Regions from separate parts of the Streptomyces sp. NPDC127197 genome, predicted to be linked through region 1. Evidence: riboswitches for the same ligand, from Rfam matches in the RefSeq annotation. Region 1 holds a riboswitch; each other region holds the start of a gene.
The links. Region 1 has a riboswitch for cyclic di-AMP ahead of ACFVJQ_RS00200 (transglycosylase SLT domain-containing protein). Riboswitches for the same ligand answer to the same signal wherever they lie in the genome.
Positions count from the first base shown of each region.

Region 2: another riboswitch for cyclic di-AMP. It lies ahead of ACFVJQ_RS39665 (peptidoglycan DD-metalloendopeptidase family protein); the one in region 1 lies ahead of ACFVJQ_RS00200 (transglycosylase SLT domain-containing protein).
Region 3: another riboswitch for cyclic di-AMP. It lies ahead of ACFVJQ_RS04690 (NlpC/P60 family protein); the one in region 1 lies ahead of ACFVJQ_RS00200 (transglycosylase SLT domain-containing protein).

Region 1 covers NZ_JBHXVG010000001.1:38,470-44,691, reverse strand. Annotated here, with positions in the region: gene ACFVJQ_RS00215 (ABC transporter ATP-binding protein) at 1-61, opposite strand, end outside; gene ACFVJQ_RS00210 (outer membrane lipoprotein carrier protein LolA) at 117-1,322, opposite strand; gene ACFVJQ_RS00205 (polyprenyl synthetase family protein) at 1,630-2,640, opposite strand; cyclic di-AMP (ydaO/yuaA leader) riboswitch at 3,308-3,487, shown strand; gene ACFVJQ_RS00200 (transglycosylase SLT domain-containing protein) at 3,493-3,981, shown strand; gene ACFVJQ_RS00195 (HAD family hydrolase) at 3,993-4,877, opposite strand; gene fahA (fumarylacetoacetase) at 5,163-6,222, shown strand, end outside.
Region 2 covers NZ_JBHXVG010000048.1:39,167-45,388, reverse strand. Annotated here, with positions in the region: gene ACFVJQ_RS39670 (alpha-galactosidase) at 180-2,249, shown strand; cyclic di-AMP (ydaO/yuaA leader) riboswitch at 2,557-2,714, shown strand; gene ACFVJQ_RS39665 (peptidoglycan DD-metalloendopeptidase family protein) at 2,719-3,723, shown strand; gene ACFVJQ_RS39660 (SGNH/GDSL hydrolase family protein) at 3,938-4,723, shown strand; gene ACFVJQ_RS39655 (TetR family transcriptional regulator C-terminal domain-containing protein) at 4,841-5,458, opposite strand; gene ACFVJQ_RS39650 (Glu/Leu/Phe/Val dehydrogenase dimerization domain-containing protein) at 5,513-6,222, opposite strand, start outside.
Region 3 covers NZ_JBHXVG010000002.1:442,742-448,963, reverse strand. Annotated here, with positions in the region: gene ACFVJQ_RS04700 (hypothetical protein) at 1-279, shown strand, start outside; gene ACFVJQ_RS04695 (tellurite resistance/C4-dicarboxylate transporter family protein) at 301-1,290, opposite strand; gene ACFVJQ_RS04690 (NlpC/P60 family protein) at 1,545-2,732, opposite strand; cyclic di-AMP (ydaO/yuaA leader) riboswitch at 2,740-2,912, opposite strand; gene pcrA (DNA helicase PcrA) at 3,220-5,694, shown strand; gene ACFVJQ_RS04680 (M23 family metallopeptidase) at 5,760-6,222, opposite strand, start outside.

The DNA of each region.
Region 1 (6,222 bases):
CGCGGGTGTGGATGACGCTGTCACCCGCGCCCTGCTCTGCCGTGGCGGACGATTCGCCCATCGTCTCCCCGATTCGTCGTGCGCGTACGGTACTTACTGCCCCTTCCGTACGGTACTCACTGCCCGGAGTCGGCCGCCTTCACCAGCGCGTCCTTGGTGACCGCACCGACGTAGACCTTGCCGTCGTCCGTGATCAGGGCGTTGACCAGACGGGTCTTGAAGACCGTGCCCGAGCCGAACTTGCCCTTCACCTCGTCGCCGAGCGAGCCCAGGAAGCTGCCCATGTCGCCGCCGGCGGCGTCGGAGGGCATGCCGCCCTCGGCGCCGGTGTCGAGGACGGCGACGGAGTTCCAGCCCTCGCCGATGACGTTCAGCCCGTCGAGGCCCTTGCCGAGGTCCTCCTCGGACTTCCGCTCGTGCTCCGGCGCCGCCTCCAGGCTGTCGCCCTCGGTCACCTTCGCACCCTTGGGCGGGGTGAAGTCGAAGGTCGACGCGGCCGGCCTGGCGAAGCTGACCTGCGTGAAGCCCGCGTCCACCACGGCGGCACCGCCGCTCGCCGGAGTCAGCGTGAACTTCAGCGGCAGCCCGGTCTCCGCGTCCACCGCCACGCTGATCGCGCCCACCGTGGAACCGGACTGCTTCGGCTTGATGAGCAGCTTGTACGCGTCGCGGCCGGCCACCTGCGCGGTGCCGTCGACGGTCACGGACGTCGTGTCGTCCACCGCCTTCAGGGCCTGATCGGTGAGGTCCTTGGGCGTGGCCGGCACCTCCTCCGACGCCTTGCCGTCCGCGGCCTCGGTGGCAGTGCCGTGGTAGACCTCGTTGGACGCGCTGTCGTAGCCCCACACGTCCTTGCCGTTGTGGATCAGGCTGTACTCGGCGGCGTTCTCCAGCAGCGACAGCTTCTGCTTGTCCGGGCCGTCGGCGGCGACGCGCAGCGTGTGCGTGCCGGACGCCAGCTCGGTCAGCTTGGCCGACGGGTCGGCCGCGGAGCCCTCACCGTCCGAGGGGGTTGCGCCGGACGTCAGCCCGCTCTCCAGGCCGCCCAGGTCGGGCAGTCCCAGATCGGTGCTGATCTTCACCGTGCCGGACAGCTGCTGTACGTCCGACTCGGCGATCTTCTCGATGAGTTGCTGTGCGCTGATCTCCGGCAGGTCGGGGCTGCCGGAGTCGGCGATCGCGGGAACGAGCCCGATGGTCCCCGCAGCCACCCCCAGGACCGCCGCCGGGACGACGTACCGCGCGGCCTTGCGCCGCCGCGCCGCGCGCAGCTCTTCGGCCTGCGCCGCGGTCGTGCTGTCGTCGGATTCGTACGGTGCCATGTGTGCCTTACCTCCGTCGTCGGCGGCGGCTGTCCGTCACTTCGCGTCCTCGCACTCGTCCACCCTGAGCCGCCATTCTCACCCGAATCGGTGAGGAGTGGTGTGTTCCGTGGTCTCCATCTGACCAAACCGGATGCGAAGAAGCGTCAGACCGCGGGCTCAACTCCGTGTACTGCTGCGGTATGACACAAGCGAGCGGCGCCTCCCCCGACCCGTAGGGGTCGTAGGGGAGGCGCCACCTCGATACCGGGTTCCGGCGATCCGCCGAACAGGCCCCGCGATTCCGGCATGATCCGCCGGTCGGGTCCTATCCCGCGCGGTGCACCACCGCGTCGCACAGTTCGATGAGCGCCGCCTTGGCATCGCACTCCCGCAGCGGCGCAAGCGCCGACCGCGCATCCTCCGCGTACCGCACGGTGTCCCGTCGCGCCTGCTCCAGCGCGGGGTGCGCGCGCAGCGCGGCCAGCGCCTGCGCATGCCGGGCGTCGTCCGTCAGGTCGGAGTCCAGCAGCTCGCACAGGGCGATGTCCTCGGCCAGCCCCAGCCGGGCCGCGCGCTCGCGCAGCCGCAGCACGGGCAGGGTCGCGATGCCCTCCCGCAGATCCGTCCCCGGCGTCTTCCCGGACTCGTGGGAGTCGGACGCGATGTCCAGCACGTCGTCGGCGAGCTGGAAGGCGACGCCCAGCCGTTCGCCGTACTGCGTCAGGACGTTCACGAGCGACTCGTCGGCGCCCGACATCATCGCGCCGAAGCGGCACGAGACCGCCACCAGCGACCCCGTCTTGCCGGCCAGTACGTCCAGGTAGTGCTCGACCGGGTCGCGCCCGTCCGACGGCCCCGCCGTCTCCAGGATCTGACCGGTGACCAGCCGTTCGAACGCCTCCGCCTGCACCCGCACCGCCTCCGGCCCGAGGTCGGCCAGGATGTGCGAGGCACGGGCGAAGAGGAAGTCGCCGGTGAGGACCGCGACCGAGTTGCCCCAGCGGGCGTTCGCGCTCGCTACCCCGCGCCGTACCTCCGCCTCGTCCATCACGTCGTCGTGGTACAGCGTCGCGAGGTGGGTCAGCTCCACGACCACGGCCGAGGGCACGACCCCGGGCGCGTAGGGGTCACCGAACTGCGCGGCGAGCATCACCAGCAGCGGGCGGAACCGCTTGCCTCCGGCCCGCACCAGGTGCTGCGCGGCCTCCGTGATGAACGGGACCTCACTCTTGGTTGCTTCGAGCAACCCTTCCTCGACAGCCGCCAATCCGGCCTGGACATCGGCTTCCAGAGCCTGGTCCCGCACGCTCAGCCCGAACGGCCCGACGACGGTCACGAGGGGTCTCCTGTCTGCTGGTGTCTACCGGCGGTTACGCGGTTTGTCGATACGTCGCTGCCTTCACTCAAGTCAGCGTATCCGGTCACGTTTCGATCACCGAGGGCGCCCGGGGTTACAGGCCGGGCTGTATCGGATCACGAGCGGTATGTTTTCGATCAGTTGATACGAGCAGTTATTTATCGACTTAAGTCGAATAGGTGAGCTTTGTCCCGTATCACCCTCGCCGCACCGTCTCACTCCGGCCATTCGGGTGACCTCGACACACACCCGTACACCCCCGCACCCTTCCCCTACGAGGCGACCCTGACCCCCAATGGGGTGATTTGCACAGAAGGTGGAGAGGTTCTCTTCCATCGCATTCGGGAGAAGCGCATCCCACGCACAGCCGATTGATAGGCACTTGAGCTCATTGCCCGATTTGCCACTCTTGCACCCGCGCGTGATGTGACTCACCTTCACCTGTCCACAGGTTTCACACAGTCAGCGACCATCCGGCTTTCCAGGCTGGCGAGTTGAGCCTTGGCACACGCAAAGGATCAAGCTGACAAAACACCCCAGATGAAGATCAAACAGCATGTTGCGTGAACCCGCTACTTGTTTCCGACATGTGCTCTCGCATACGTTCCGGGCCAGTCGGGCGGACGCCGAATCCTGCCGCCGCCCGATACCACCGATGACGAGACCACTCACGCACGGCAGGAGCGGGGGACCCAGGTAAGTCGCCGGGCCGGACGTCGTACGACGCACCGGAACGGCTTGGGGTGAAGTTGCGCTCGCAAGGGCGCGGCCGGGCACCTCCCAGCCCGAACCCGACAGCTCACCTCGCAGGCGAAGGAGAGGAACAAGCCCATGCCTGCAAACGGTCAGCTCTGCCGCACCCGTACCGCCCGCATAGCCCGCAAGCTCGCGGTCGCCGGCACCGGCGCGGCCGTGCTCGCCCTGCCGCTCATCGGTGCGAGCACCGCATCGGCCGCCACCCCCGCCGCGGTGACCGCGAAGACCGCCACCACGGCGTACTCCGACAACCTCGACGGCTGGATCCGCGAGTCGCTCGCCATCATGGCGCAGCACGGAATCCCGGGCTCCTACAACGGCATCTACCGCAACGTCATGCGCGAGTCGTCCGGCAACCCGGCCGCCATCAACAACTGGGACTCCAACGCGGCCAAGGGCACCCCGTCCAAGGGCCTGCTCCAGGTCATCGACCCGACCTTCGCCGCTTACCACGTGCCCGGCACGGCCTACGACCCGTTCGACCCGGTCGCCAACATCACCGCCGCCTGCAACTACGCGGCCGACCGCTACGGCTCGATCGACAACGTCTTCGGCGCCTACTGAGCCCTTCGCGCCTACTGAACCTTCGTACCCACCGAGGGCCTGCGCCCGCCGAGCCGCTGCGGGCGCCGGTCCTCGGTGAGGAGCTGTTCGAGGACGACGGCGATGCCGTCGTCCTCGTTCGAGAGGGTGATCTCGTCGGCCACCGCCTTCAGTTCGGGGTGCGCGTTGGCCATGGCGACGCCGTGGGCGGCCCAGTCGAACATCGGGATGTCGTTGGGCATGTCTCCGAAGGCGATGGTGTCCTCGGGGCGCAGCCCCAGATGCCGGGCCGCCAGCGCCAACCCCGTCGCCTTGGTGATGCCGGACGGCTGAAGCTCGACCGTCCCGGGCCCCGACATGGTGACCGTCGCGAGCGAACCCACCACCGAGCGGGCCACCGACGCCAACTCGTCGTCGGACAGGGCGGGATGGCGCAGCAGCACCTTGCTGATGGGCTCGCACCACAGGTCGGCACGCCGGCCGACCCGTACCGCCGGCAACGTCGGGTGCGGCATCCGATACCCCGGCTCGATGAGCGTCAGGCCGTCGACGCCGTCCTGGTCGACGGCCGCATACACCGTGCCGACCTCCGCCTCGATCTTGCCGAGCGCGGTCTCGGCCAGTTCCCGGTCCAGGGTGACCGACCACAGCAGACGGTCCACGCCGGCGTCGTACAGCTGCGCGCCCTGCCCGCACACCGCGAGTCCCCCGCCACCCAGGAACTTCAGCAGCGGCCGCACCCTGGGCGCCGGCCGTCCCGTCACCACCAGATGCCGGGCACCGGCCGCCGAGACCCGCGCGAGCGCGGTGAGCGACCGGTCGGAGACCGTGTCGTCGCCGCGCAGCAGCGTTCCGTCCAGGTCGGTGGCGATGAGGGCGTACGAGGTGCGCTCGGCATATGCGATGGGTGCGGCCATGATCAGAGAATACGGACACCGCGCCCACGCCGTTCATCCCCAACTCCCTTCCACGCCCCCACATTTCAGCGGTCCGGCCCCTCGCGCCGGCCGTCGGGCGGACGAAGGCGCGTTGCGGATGGCGGGTCACGGACAGCGTGACGAGGTCACGGGTATGCACGACTCCCCCATTCCGAACATTGCGGACCCTTTGCGTGCTTAAGTCACTGCCCAAGACGGCCGCCGCAGCCGTAACGTGTGCCGCGACCGCATGGACCGTACGTACGAAAGTGAGGCAGCACCCCGATGCCCCCCTTCGATGTCCCCGAGGGCGACCCCTTCGGTCCGCACAACCTTCCGTACGGCGTCTTCTCACCCGCCGGGTCCACCGAACGCACCGTCGGCGTCCGTCTCGGCGACCACGTCCTGGACGCCGGCGCGGCAGCACTGGCACTCGGCTCCCCGTATGCCACCCTGCTGGCCCGGCCCACCCTGAACACACTGCTCGCCGCCGGCCGCACCGCCTGGTCGGACGTCCGGCGCGCGCTGACCGCCTGGGTGACGGTGCCGTCCCACCGCGAAACCCTCGCGCCCCTGATGCACCCCCTCTCCTCGGTGACCCTGCACCTGCCCTTCGAGGTCGCGGACTACGTCGACTTCTACGCCTCCGAGAACCACGCCCGGAACGTCGGCCAGATCTTCCGCCCCGACGCGGCCGACTCACTCACCCCCAACTGGAAGCATCTGCCGATCGGTTACCACGGCCGCTCCGGCACGGTCGTCGTCTCCGGCACGGATGTCATCCGCCCCTCCGGCCAGCGCAAGGCCCCGACCGACCCCACGCCCGTCTTCGGGCCGTCCGCCCGCCTGGACATCGAGGCGGAAGTCGGCTTCGTCGTCGGCACCCCGTCCCCGCTGGGCCGACCCGTTCCGCTGGCCGGCTTCCGCGACCACGTCTTCGGTCTGTGCCTCCTCAACGACTGGTCCGCGCGCGACATCCAGGCCTGGGAGTACGTCCCCCTCGGCCCCTTCCTCGGCAAGTCCTTCGCCACGTCGGTGTCGGCCTGGATCACCCCGCTGGACGCGCTGGACGAGGCACGGGTGGCCCCACCGCAGCGCACCCATCCCCTCCTTCCGTACCTGGACGACACGGACGACGAACCCGGCGGCTACGACCTGCGCATCTCCGTCGCTCTCAACGGTCACGTCATCTCGGAACCCCCTTTCTCCACCATGTACTGGACGGCCGCCCAGCAACTCGCCCACATGACCGTCAACGGCGCATCCCTGCGCACCGGCGACCTGTACGGCTCGGGCACGGTGAGCGGCCCGACCGAACGCGAACGCGGCTCCCTCCTCGAACTGA
Region 2 (6,222 bases), on a different contig from region 1:
TCGGCGCGGCTCGTCGACGGGCACGCAGTCGACGATACGACATGGATTCCTGGGGCAATGAGTTGTCCAAAGGAGGTCACAGCCCGTCGGACGAGTTGTCCACAGGCGTTGCCCCGGACGCCCGCGGCCCTTGATGATGTTGGTGCTTGAGTGGAGCTGTCGGAATCTGTGAGGGCCTGATGTTGGAGATCGCCGAGAACGGGCGTACGTGGCTGCTGTCGGGGCCCACGAGCAGCTATGCCGTCCACCTCACCGACGACGACGAGCTGCTGCATCTGCACTGGGGCCCGCGGATCGCGCTCGCCGACGCCGAGGCCCTCGCCGTGCGCCCCCTGCCGGACTACTGGCCCTTCGAGTCGCCGCTCGACGGGCGCGAGGAGTATCCCGTCGAGGGCGGCCCTCGCTTCGTGCGGCCCGCCCTGTCCGTGCGCACCGACGAGCGGCGCGGCACCGAGTGGGGTTTCGAGGCCCATGAGGCCGCGGACCAGGAGCTGCGGCTGCGCTTCCGCGACACCGGGCTGGCGATCACCCTGCACTACCGGATGCGTGATGACGTCGTGGAGCGCTGGGTGACCGTGCACAACGACGGGCCCGAGGCCGAGCTGCTGCGTGCCGACTCCGCGACCTGGACCCTCCCGGACCGCGACACATGGCGGCTGTCCCAGCTGCACGGCCGCTGGGCCGCGGAGTCCCGGCTCGTGCGCTCCCCCCTCACCTACGGTGAGAAGGTCATCGGCAGCCGCCGCGGACACACCGGCCACCAGCATCTGCCGTGGGTGGCGCTGGACACCGACGCGACCGAGGAGCGCGGCGAGGTCTACGGCTGCGCCCTCGCCTGGTCGGGCTCGTGGCGGATCGCCGTCGCACAACTGTCGGACGCGCGCGTGCAGATCACCGGCGGAGCCGGCTACGACGACTCCGGCCTGCTGCGGCTGGCGGCGGGAGAGTCCTTCACCACCCCTGTCTTCGCCGGCCTCTGGAGCGACGGCGGCTTCGGCGGTGCCAGCCGCGCCTGGCACGCCTACCAGCGCGCCTACGTCATTCCGGACGCCGAGCGGGACCGGCCGGTGCTGTTCAACTCCTGGGAGGCCACCGAGTTCGACATCAGCGAGGAGCAGCAGCGGGCGCTCGCCCGGCGGGCCGCGGCGATCGGCGTCGAGCTGTTCGTCGTCGACGACGGCTGGTTCGGGACGCGCACCAGCGACCGCGCCGGGCTCGGCGACTGGACACCCAACCCCGACCGCTTCCCGGCCGGGCTCAAGCCGCTCGCCGACGACGTGCACGCGCTCGGGATGCAGTTCGGGATCTGGGTCGAGCCCGAGATGGTCAACCCGGACAGCGAGCTGTACCGCGCCCACCCGGACTGGGTGCAGTTCCAACCGGGGCGAAAGCGGACAGAACTTCGCAATCAGCTCGTACTGAACCTTGCGCGGGAGGATGTGCAGGACTACCTCTGGGAGCAGCTGCACGGGCTCCTGTCCAGCGCCCCGATCGACTACGTGAAGTGGGACTTCAACCGTTGCTTCACCGATGCCGGCTGGCCCGGTGAGCCATATCCGCAGCGGCTGTGGGTCGACCATGTGCGCGCCGTGTACGCCCTGTTGGACCGGCTGCGGGCGGCTCATCCCGGTGTCGCCTTCGAGTCCTGCTCGGGTGGCGGCGGTCGCATCGACCTCGGTGTGATGAGCCGTACCGACCAGGTGTGGACCTCCGACAACACCGATCCGCTCGACCGGCTCGCCATCCAGGACGGCTTCAGTCAGATCCACCCCGCGCGCGTGATGGCCGCCTGGGTCACCGACAGCCCCAACACCCAGCTCAACGGCCGGATCAGCTCGCTGCGCTTCCGCTTCGTCAGCGCCATGGCCGGGGTGCTCGGCGTCGGGGGCGACCTCACTCGGTGGACCGACGAGGAGCTCGCGGAGGCCCGGGACTGGGTGGCGCTCTACAAGGAGATCCGGCCACTCGTGCAGCGCGGGGACCTCCACCGGCTGCGGCCGCCACGGGGCGGGCTGAGCGCCGTCCAGTACGTACGCGGCGACGAGGCCGTCGTACTCGCCTGGCTTCAGGCGCAGAGCTACGGGGAACCCGTCCCGGCGCTGCGGCTGCGCGGTCTCGACCCCACCGCGTCGTATGAATGCCGCGAAACGGGCGAAGTGCACCGAGGTGCCGTACTGCTGCACCGCGGACTGCGCACCGGACTGCGAGGTGACCTCGATGCGACGGTTCTCCGACTGCGCCGCATCTGACTCTTCTGTCCGAATTAGCCTCTTCATTCCAACTCGCTCGGGAATAAAGGAACCTGGAGCGATGTCACGTGAGCAGCGTCATATCCGTGACCGTGAGTCGCTCGTCATGTCCACGTAATTCAAGCGCTTTTCAAGGGCATTTGCGGAACGTGACGGTTCCGGAATTCACGGAGGGTGACCGTGAATTCGGTGAACTGATCAAGAAGTAGGCGTTCGTGCGGAACCTCTTGCTTGTCCCGTTGCGTCTTGTTCGCTTACGTTCCACACCGATCCGGGCGGACGCCTAATCCTGCCGCCGCCCGGTGCCCGCGCAAACTCACCCGTGTACGGCAGGAGCGGGGGACCCACAGGTACAAATGCCTGTTCCGGTCTCCGGAACGGCTAGGGGTACAGCCGCGTTTCGGCGCGGCCGGGCATCTCCAGCCCGCACCCGACAGCTCACCTCGCAGGCGCCGGAGAGGAATTCGCCATGCCCGCGAAGGGTAAGCACCGCCGTCCGAAGACCCAGCGTTTCACCCGTTCCATCGCCATTGCCGGAACCGGTGGCGCCGCACTCGCCCTCCCTCTGATGGGGGCCGCCGGCGCCCATGCTGCCACTGCGCAGTCCGCTCCGGAAAACGCCGTTCAGTCGGTCGCCGCAGAGAAGGCCGCCGCCCAGAAGAAGGCCGCCGAAAAGAAGTCCGCCGCGAAGAACGCCGGTGTGAAGACCTATTCGGTGAAGATCGGCGACTACCTTGCGAAGATCGCCGAGGATCAGAACGTCAGCGGTGGCTGGCAGAAGCTCTACCAGGACAACCGTGAGGCAGTCGGCGACAACCCGTCGCTGATCCACCCCGGCCTGAAGCTCACGATCGGCAAGAAGGCCGCGGCGAGCACGGACAAGCCGTCGTCCACTTCGCCCTCTTCCTCCTCTTCGTCGGAGTCGTCCGAGGCGTCCGAGTCGTCCGAGGCGTCGAAGTCGACGAACTCGACGGAGTCCTCGGCGAAGTCGTCCGACCAGTCGTCCGCCGAGTCCTCCTCGTCGAACGCGTCGACGGCCACCCAGAGCGCCGCCGGCACCTCCACCGGCTTCTCCGCCCCCGTGGACAGCGCCGCCGTCAGCACCGCCTACAAGGTGGCGGGCAGCATGTGGTCCAGCGGCTACCACACCGGCGTCGACTTCGTCACCCCGACGGGCACCCCGCTCAAGGCCGTGGGCGCCGGCACGGTCGTCTCCGCGGGCTGGGCCGGTGCGTACGGCAACCAGGTCGTCATCAAGCTGGCCGACGGCTACTACGCCCAGTACGCCCACCTGTCCTCGCTGTCCGTCTCCAGCGGCCAGACCGTGACCGCGGGCCAGCAGATCGGCTTCTCGGGTTCGACCGGCAACTCGACCGGCCCGCACCTGCACTTCGAGATCCGCACCACGCCGGACTACGGCTCGGACGTGGACCCGGTCGCGTACCTCCGCTCGCACGGCGTCTCCGTCGGCTGACGCACGCGCCTCGCACACCGCCGAAGGCCGGACCCCGATCCCCGGGTCCGGCCTTCGGCGGTGTGCGGACGCAGGGGTTATTCCGCAGTTGACCAACCTTTTGGCAGTGGCTTATCTCACCGCCCGTCAACCCCTTCCTACGGTCGCGTAGGTCACATTCGACGCGGAATCATGTCCCGACGTGGCAGACGATTCGAAGAATGACAGCAGATCAGTGATCGGGTCGTACGTGGCGGTGGGGGACAGCTTCACCGAGGGCGTAGGCGACCCCGGCCCCGACGGGGCGTTCGTCGGCTGGGCCGACCGCTTCGCCGTACTGCTCGCGGACCGCCGAGCCGAGGGCGACTTCCAGTACACGAACCTCGCCGTGCGCGGAAAACTGCTCGACCAGATCGTGGCGGACCAGCTTCCGCGGGCCGTCGAACTCGCGCCGGACCTGGTCTCGTTCTGCGCCGGCGGCAACGACATCCTCCGGCCCGGCACCGACCCGGACGACGTCGCCGAGCGCTTCGAGCGGGCGATCGCCGCGCTGACGGCCGTCGCGGGCACGGTGATGGTGACGACCGGCTTCGACACCCGGGGCGTACCCCTGCTGAAGCACCTGCGCGGCAAGATCGCCACCTACAACGGGCATGTGCGGGCCATCGCCGACCGGTACGGCTGTCCGGTGCTCGACCTGTGGTCCCTCAGGTCCGTTCAGGACCGCAGGGCCTGGGACGACGACCGGCTGCACCTCTCGCCCGAGGGGCACACGCGCGTGGCGCTGCGGGCCGGTCAGGTCCTCGGCCTCGCCGTCCCCGCCGATCCGGAGCAGCCCTGGCCGCCACTTCCGCCGCGCGGCACGCTCGACGTCCGGCGGGACGACGTCCACTGGGCGCGCGAGTACCTGGTGCCGTGGATCGGCCGCCGATTGCGCGGCGAGTCGTCGGGCGACCACGTGACGGCGAAGGGGACGCTGTCGCCGGACGACATCAGGATGCGGATCGCGTCGGTGGCTTGAGGCACATCCGTGGCGGACGCCAGGGAGCGGGTCGTTCCGATCGCCTACGTCGGACCGGCCCGCGTCCGGCGCGGGCGGGCGTACGCCATGAACCGCAACCTGGTCCTCGCGGACGGCTCACGACCGCCCGGCCGACGGCACCTCAGTCAGTCCCAGCTCGCGGGCGAGCGCCTCGTCGACCCACTCCTGGGCCCGGGCGCGGGAGACCGCGCCCGCATACGACGTCAGCTGCACGGCGAGGCCGTCGAGCAGGGCCGTCAGCCGCAGCGCCGCGCCCATGGGGTCCGGGCAGCGGAACTCGCCGGCGGCCACGCCCTCGGCGATGACCTCGGCGATCGCCGCCTTCCAGCGCCTGTCGAGGTCCCGGGTGACCTCCTGCAGGGCCGGCTCACGCAGGGCGGCAGCCCAGCCCTCTATCCACAGCCGCCAGCCCTTGGCCTGGCCCGTCGGGGCGTACCAGCGCACGGCCGACCGCAGCCGGCGCAGCGCCGTCGTGCGCCGGCCGAGCAGCTTGCTCAGCTGGGCCAGGTCGTCCTCGGCGGCGTATGCGAACGCGGCGGCGACGAGCTTCTCCTTCGTCGAGAAGTGATAGAGCACCAGCGCGTTGCTCACGCCGAGCGTGGAGGCCACGTCGGCGATCCGGACCGCCGCGACACCCCGCGCCTCGATCTGCTCCACGGCGGCGCGCAACAACTCCTCGCGCCGTTCCGCCACGCTCAACCGCACTCTCGCCACGCGTTCACCCTAGGCCCTGTCGCACATCGGTGCGCACGCGCGCGCGTGCGGCCGTCACCGGTACCAGCCGTAGCGTTCCGCGAGTACCGGGAGCCGGGCCGCCGCGACGGCGTGCGCGGCGGTCCGTGGTGTCGTGCCGTCGGTCTGCGCGCGGGACAGGACGAGGTCGACGAGAGCGCGCATCGAGTGGCGCGTGTACGTGAACGCCTCGTCCGCGTCGGCGCTGATGTCGCCGAAGAGGGTCCACCACCACCAGGCGTTCGTCCCGGAGTTGACCACCACGTCCGGCAGGACCGTGACTCCGCGCGCGGTCAGCAGCTCCTCCGCCTCCGGCAGTACGGGCATGTTGGCCGCCTCGACGATCCAGCGGGCGGTGATCCGGTCCTGGTTCGTGGTGTCGATCGCGTAGGAGACTGCCGCCGGCACCAGCACCTCCGCGTCGGCGGACAGCCAGGCGTCACCGGCCGGTTCACGGTCCCCGGGCCGCAGTACGCCGCGGTCCACCACGCCGTACGCGTCCCGCGCGGCGAGCAGCGCGTCGACGTCGAGCCCGTCGGGGTTGGCGATGGTGCCCTTGATGTCGGCGACCGCCACGATCGTCAGACCCGCGCGCGCGAGGAACCGTGCGGTGGCTCCACCCATGGTGCCCAGCCCCTGTACGGCGACCCGCGTCCCGGCATACGGCACTCCGGCCCGGTCGAGGGCCGTGAGCAGCGACTCGGCAACCCCGCAGCCGCCGACCAGCTCGTCGAGCCCGATGCCGT
Region 3 (6,222 bases), on a different contig from region 1:
CAGATGAAGGCGATGGGCGAGGGCACCGCCCGATTCGGCCCGGGGATGCTGCACGGTGCGCTGACCATGCTGGTCACCGGTGTGATCCTGGTCGGTCTCAACCAGGCCGACGACCAGTCCGTCAACAACATCAAGATCGGTGTGAAGCTGGCCCTGCTGATCGTGATCCTCGGTCTCGTCTATGTGAAGCGGGACGAGGAGAAGGTGGACAAGGGCCTGTTCGGCCTGGTGGGCCTGCTGACCACAGCGAACGTCTTCATCGCGGTGCTCTGGACCTGAGCCCCGGCCGAGGCCCGCGGCTCACGGTCTGGGGTGCCCGGGCGCCGCGGGGCGTACGGCCTCCCGGGCGGCCGCGACCGCCCCGACCGCGACCGCGAGCCACGCCGCCACCGCGATCCACAGCAGCACCTCCCCGGGCCACTCGAGCCATGAGACGTCGACGGCGGCGGCGACGGCCAGCGTCGCCGCCGCCGTCATACCCATCGGGAAAACCGTGGACCAGCGGCACACGTCGTAGCGCAGACGCGGCCGGACCACCTCGGCGACGAGCAGTACGGCGTACCAGCCCAGGTCGAGGACGAGCAAGGCGACGGTCACGGTCCGCAGGACGCCGCTGTTGTCGTCGTTCCAGAGGTACAGGCCCGGTCCGTCGGCGGCGATGAGTTTCGCCCCGGCGAGCGCCGAGATCGCCGCCGCGCCGCCCGCGACCCACTGGTCCCCCGGCCCCTCGATCACCTGCCGCAGATCGAAGCGGGCCAGTGCGAGGCCGTACAGCACCAGGCCCAGCCAGAACAGTACGAGCGCCGCGTGTGCGAGCCACGCCGCCGACTCGGCCTTCGCGAGGGTCGCGCCGAGCACGGCGAGCCCCTGCGTGGCCACGGTCCCGAGGAACACCGCCCCCGGCATACGCCGCCGCTGCCAGTGCCGCACGACGGGCACCAGCAGCACCGGCCACAGCAGCGTGGCCAGCGCCAGCAGCGCCGCGGCCAGGAGCTGCCAGTCCAGCGCGGACAGGCGGGTCCCCAGCACGGTGGTCGCGGCGACGGCGGTGAGCGCCGCCGGCGTTCCCGCCTCCCTCACCCAGCGCTCCCGCTGCCGCAGCAGCCGCGTGAGGAAGTCCGCCGCCAGGGCCAGCCATGCCGCGCAGGCCATCACGAGGAGGATTCGGGACAGGACCTCGTAGCCCGTCAGGTGCAGGCCGACCGAGACGATGCCGGTCGCCATGACGGCGGCCCCGGCCGCCGGCGGATGCTGCGCCCACCAGGCGCGGAGGGGGGAGGAGCCGGGCATGCGCCGATGCTAAGGAGCCCCGCGCGTCGCGCGAGCGGGCCACGCGCGCCGACACTCGAAAACCACGCGGGCGCGCGGCAACGGGCTCACACCGAGCGTGCGCCGTTTCGGGGGCGCGCGAGCCTGCAGGCGCCTCTCGTACGCGCCTGCCCAACAGCACCCCACGCGCGCGTGCCTGCGGAAAACGCCCCCACGCGCGTGCCCACGGAAGCCTCCCCGGGCGTGCCATCCGGCCCGCCCCTTGCCTCCGCCTGTCAGGCCGGTCGTACCACGCTGTGGATGGACGACTCCCCGTCGTAGTAGATCGACTCCTCGCGCACGTACGTGCCGGGCTTCGGGGCGTGGATCATCATGCCGTTGCCGATGTAGATGCCGACGTGGGTGACGTCGTCGTAGAAGAAGACCAGGTCGCCGGGCTGGGCGGCCGCGAGGGAGACCGTGGTGCCCGCGTTCACCTGGTCGTAGGTGGTGCGCGGGAGGGAGACGCCGGCGGCCTTCCACGCGCCCTGGGTGAGGCCGGAGCAGTCGTAGGAGTCCGGGCCGGTCGCGCCCCAGACGTACGGCTTGCCGATCTGCGCGCGGGAGAAGGCGAGCGCCTTCTCGGCCTTGGTGGCGTACGAGGAGTCGGGGGCCGAGGTGTCGGAGCCCGTCTCGGTCCCTGTGCCCGTATCCGTGGAGGAGCCGCTTCCGGTCTCCTCCTGCTGCGCGGCGGCCTCCTGGCGCTGCCGCTCCTCCTCCGCCTGCTGCCGGGCGAGCTCCGCGGCCTTGCGCTCGGCCTCCTCCTGCTTCTTCTTCTCGATCGCCGCCAGCCGCGCCTTCTCCTCGGCGGTCAGCTGCGACAGCAGTTCGCGCGCGTCGGCGAGCTTCTTCTGGACGGTGGCCTTGGCCGTCTTCAGATCGCTCTGCGACTCCGTGAGCGTCTCGAGGCTCTCGGTGGCCTCCTGGCGCTTCTCCATCGTCGCGGACTGCTGGGTGAAGTAGTCGTCGACCGCGCCCTTCTGACGGCTGGTCAGCCTGCCCATCAGCTGGGTCTGGTCGAAGTAGTCCTGCGGCGAGTCCGCGAGCAGGAAGGTCGCGGTGTCGGGGGCGGAGGCGCCGGTCCGGTACTGAGCCGCTGCGTACGAGCCCAGCTCCTCGCGCGCCTCGTTGAGCTTCTGGGTGCGCTGGGCGACGTCGTCGAGGAGGGTGTCGACCTGCTTGCGCTGTTTCGCGGTCTTCTCTTTGGCTGCGTTGTACTTCTCGGTCGCCGACTCCGCCTGGCGGTAGAGATCGTCGACCTTCTTCTCGACTTCTTCGAGGCTCGGCTTGTCGTCGGCCGAGGGGGTGGCATTGGCCGTCTGGGAGAGCAGGGCCACAGACGTGAGGGCAGCCGTGGCAAGCGCGGGGGTCCGTATGCCTGCGACGCGCGCGCCCGTGGGACGCGACTTACGGTGCGACGCCAAGGGAGGCGACTCCTTCCATGGGCCGCCTACCGGGTTAGCTGTCGGGTTCGGGCGGGTGGTTCGGAAGGGTTGCCCTACGGTCCCCTCCCGGGAAGGGAGTCGGACCGATTCACCCCAGAGTCGGTTGGGTCCCCGGCTCCGGCAGCCACGGGGGCGCACCGGACTCGGCGGAGGCCGTGCGGCCCGGCGACGTTCGCCGGTGGGGGTCGTACGGCCTGCCCGGCACGGTAGCCAACTCGTGTGGTGCGTGTGAAGGTTGGTGGGTGATATGCCCGATACATTTTCGTGACTTTCAGTCAGTGGTCGCGGGTGGTATTGGGGTGGGCTCGGAGAGTGAGCCGACGTCGAGGTGGGTAGGGACGAAAGATCGCCGGCCGCTGCATCCGATGTGATTCCGGCCGCACTACCAAGATCGACGGTATTCCGGCCGGGGATGTTCTCGGGGCGGCCGCGGGTTGTCAGTGGGGCGCCCTAGACTCGGAGAGCGATGAGCAGCCTCTTTGACGACAGCTTCCTGGCGGACCTCCAGGCCCCGCGGGCCCACGAGGAGCACCCGCCGCCGCCCGAGGACGATCACGTTCCGGAGCCGATCCCGGACGATCTGTTCGGCGGGAAGTTCGACGTGCCCCCGGACCGGGACATGTACTACCGCGACGGCGCCCCGCGTCCGGCCATGGACGCGGCAGCGCTCCTGGAGGGGCTGAATGACAACCAGCGCGCCGCCGTCGTCCACTCCGGCTCCCCCCTGCTCATCGTGGCCGGCGCCGGCTCCGGCAAGACCCGCGTGCTCACCCACCGCATCGCCCACCTCCTCGCCGAGCGGGGCGTGCACCCGGGCCAGATCCTCGCGATCACCTTCACCAACAAGGCCGCCGGCGAGATGAAGGAGCGCGTCGAGCAGCTCGTCGGCCCGCGCGCGAACGCGATGTGGGTCATGACCTTCCACAGCGCGTGCGTGCGCATCCTGCGCCGGGAGAGCAAGAAGCTCGGCTTCACGTCGTCGTTCTCGATCTACGACGCCGCCGACAGCAAACGCCTCATGGCCCTGGTCTGCCGCGACCTGGACCTCGACCCCAAGCGCTACCCGCCCAAGTCCTTCAGCGCCAAGATCAGCAACCTCAAGAACGAGCTGATCGACGAGGAGGACTTCGCCGCCCAGGCCACCGACGGCTTCGAGAAGACCCTCGCCCAGGCCTACGCTCTGTACCAGTCGCGGCTGCGCGAGGCGAACGCCCTCGACTTCGACGACCTGATCATGACGACGGTCAATCTGCTCCGCGCCTTCCCGGACGTCGCCGAGCACTACCGCCGCCGCTTCCGCCATGTACTCGTCGACGAGTACCAGGACACCAACCACGCCCAGTACGCCCTCGTACGCGAACTCGTCGGCACCGGCGAGCACGACGAGGACGTACCACCCGGCGAGGGCAACCTGCCGCCCGCCGAGCTGTGCGTGGTGGGTGACGCCGACCAGTCGATCTACGCCTTCCGCGGGGCGACCATCCGCAACATCCTTCAGTTCGAGGAGGACTACCCGGACGCGACGACCATCCTGCTGGAGCAGAACTACCGCTCCACCCAGACGATCCTCTCCGCCGCCAACGCCGTCATCGAGCGCAACGAGTCCCGCCGCCCGAAGAACCTCTGGACCAACGCGGGTGCGGGCGCGCGCATCACCGGCTATGTCGCCGACACGGAGCACGACGAGGCCCAGTTCGTCGCCGACGAGATAGACCGCCTCACGGACGCGGGCGAGGCGAAGGCCGGGGACGTCGCCGTCTTCTACCGGACGAACGCCCAGTCCCGTGTGTTCGAAGAGATCTTCATCCGCGTCGGCCTGCCCTACAAGGTCGTCGGCGGCGTGCGCTTCTACGAGCGCAAGGAGGTCCGGGACGTCCTGGCCTACCTGCGCGTGCTGGCCAACCCGGAGGACTCGGTCCCGCTGCGCCGTATTCTCAACGTCCCCAAGCGGGGCATCGGCGACCGCGCGGAGGCGATGATCGACGCCCTCTCCCAGCGGGAGAAGATCAGCTTCCCGCAGGCGCTGAAGCGCGTGGACGAGGCGTACGGCATGGCCGCGCGCTCCACGAACGCCGTCAAGCGGTTCAACACGCTCATGGAGGACCTCCGAACGATCGTCGAGTCCGGCGCCGGCCCCGCGACGATCCTGGAGGCAGTGCTCGAACGCACCGGCTACCTCGCCGAGTTGCAGGCCTCCACCGACCCGCAGGACGAGACCCGGATCGAGAACCTCCAGGAACTCGCCGCCGTGGCCCTGGAGTTCGAGCAGGAGCGCAGTGAGGGCGAGCAGGGCACGCTGGCCGACTTCCTGGAGCAGGTCGCGCTGGTCGCCGACTCCGACCAGATCCCGGACGAGGAGGAGGGCGACGGCGTCATCACGCTGATGACCCTGCACACCGCCAAGGGCCTCGAATTCCCGGTCGTCTTCCTGACCGGCATGGAGGACGGCGTCTTCCCGCACATGCGTGCCCTCGGCCAGACCAAGGAACTGGAGGAGGAGCGCCGCCTGGCGTACGTCGGCATCACGCGCGCGCGTGAGCGGCTGTATCTGACGCGCTCGGCAATGCGGAGCGCGTGGGGGCAGCCCTCGTACAACCCGCCCTCCCGCTTCCTGGAGGAGATCCCGGCGGCGCATGTGGACTGGAAGCGCACGGGTGGTTCCCTGGCTCCGGCGGGCCCGGTCTCGGGTGTGGCGGCTTCGCTGTCCTCGTCCCGCTCGCGCTCGTCGGCGTCAGGCGCGTCCGGGTTCGCCACGCGCCGGACCGCCGAGAAGCCCGTGGTCTCCCTCGCGGTGGGGGACCGGGTGACGCACGACCAGTTCGGGCTCGGGACCGTCGTCGCTGTGAAGGGCACCGGCGCGAACGCGGAGGCGACGATCGACTTCGGGGACACCAAGCCGAAGCGACTGCTTCTGCGGTACGCGCCGGTGGAGAAGCTGTAGCTGTTCCGGGTGGTACGAAGTGAGCCCCCGCTCACTCGGCGGGGGCTCAGGGGAAGCTTCGGGGCTTACGTCGGCTCGAGCCCGTGGCTGCGCAGCCAGGCCAGCGGGTCGACCGCCGAACCGCCGCCCGGCCGCACCTCGAAGTGCAGGTGCGGTCCGGTCGAGTTGCCGGAGTTGCCGGAGAGCGCGATCGGGTCGCCGGCCTTGACGGTCGTACCGGACGCGACCTGGTAGCTGGAGAGGTGGCAGTACCAGGTCTCCGTGCCGTCCATCGCCGTCACGATCATCATGTTGCCGTACGCGCTGTTGTACTCCGTACGGACGGTGCCGTCGGTCGCGGCCATCACGGTCGAGCCGTACGAGACCGGGAAGTCGATGCCGGTGTGCACGGACATCCAGTTGATGCCGGCCTGGCCGTAGTAGGCGCTGAGCCCGTGCTGTGCGACCGGCAGGGCGTACTTGGGACGCAGCCGTTCCTTGCGGGCTGCCTCCGCCGCAGCCCTCTTCTTCTCGGCCGCCTGCTGCGCC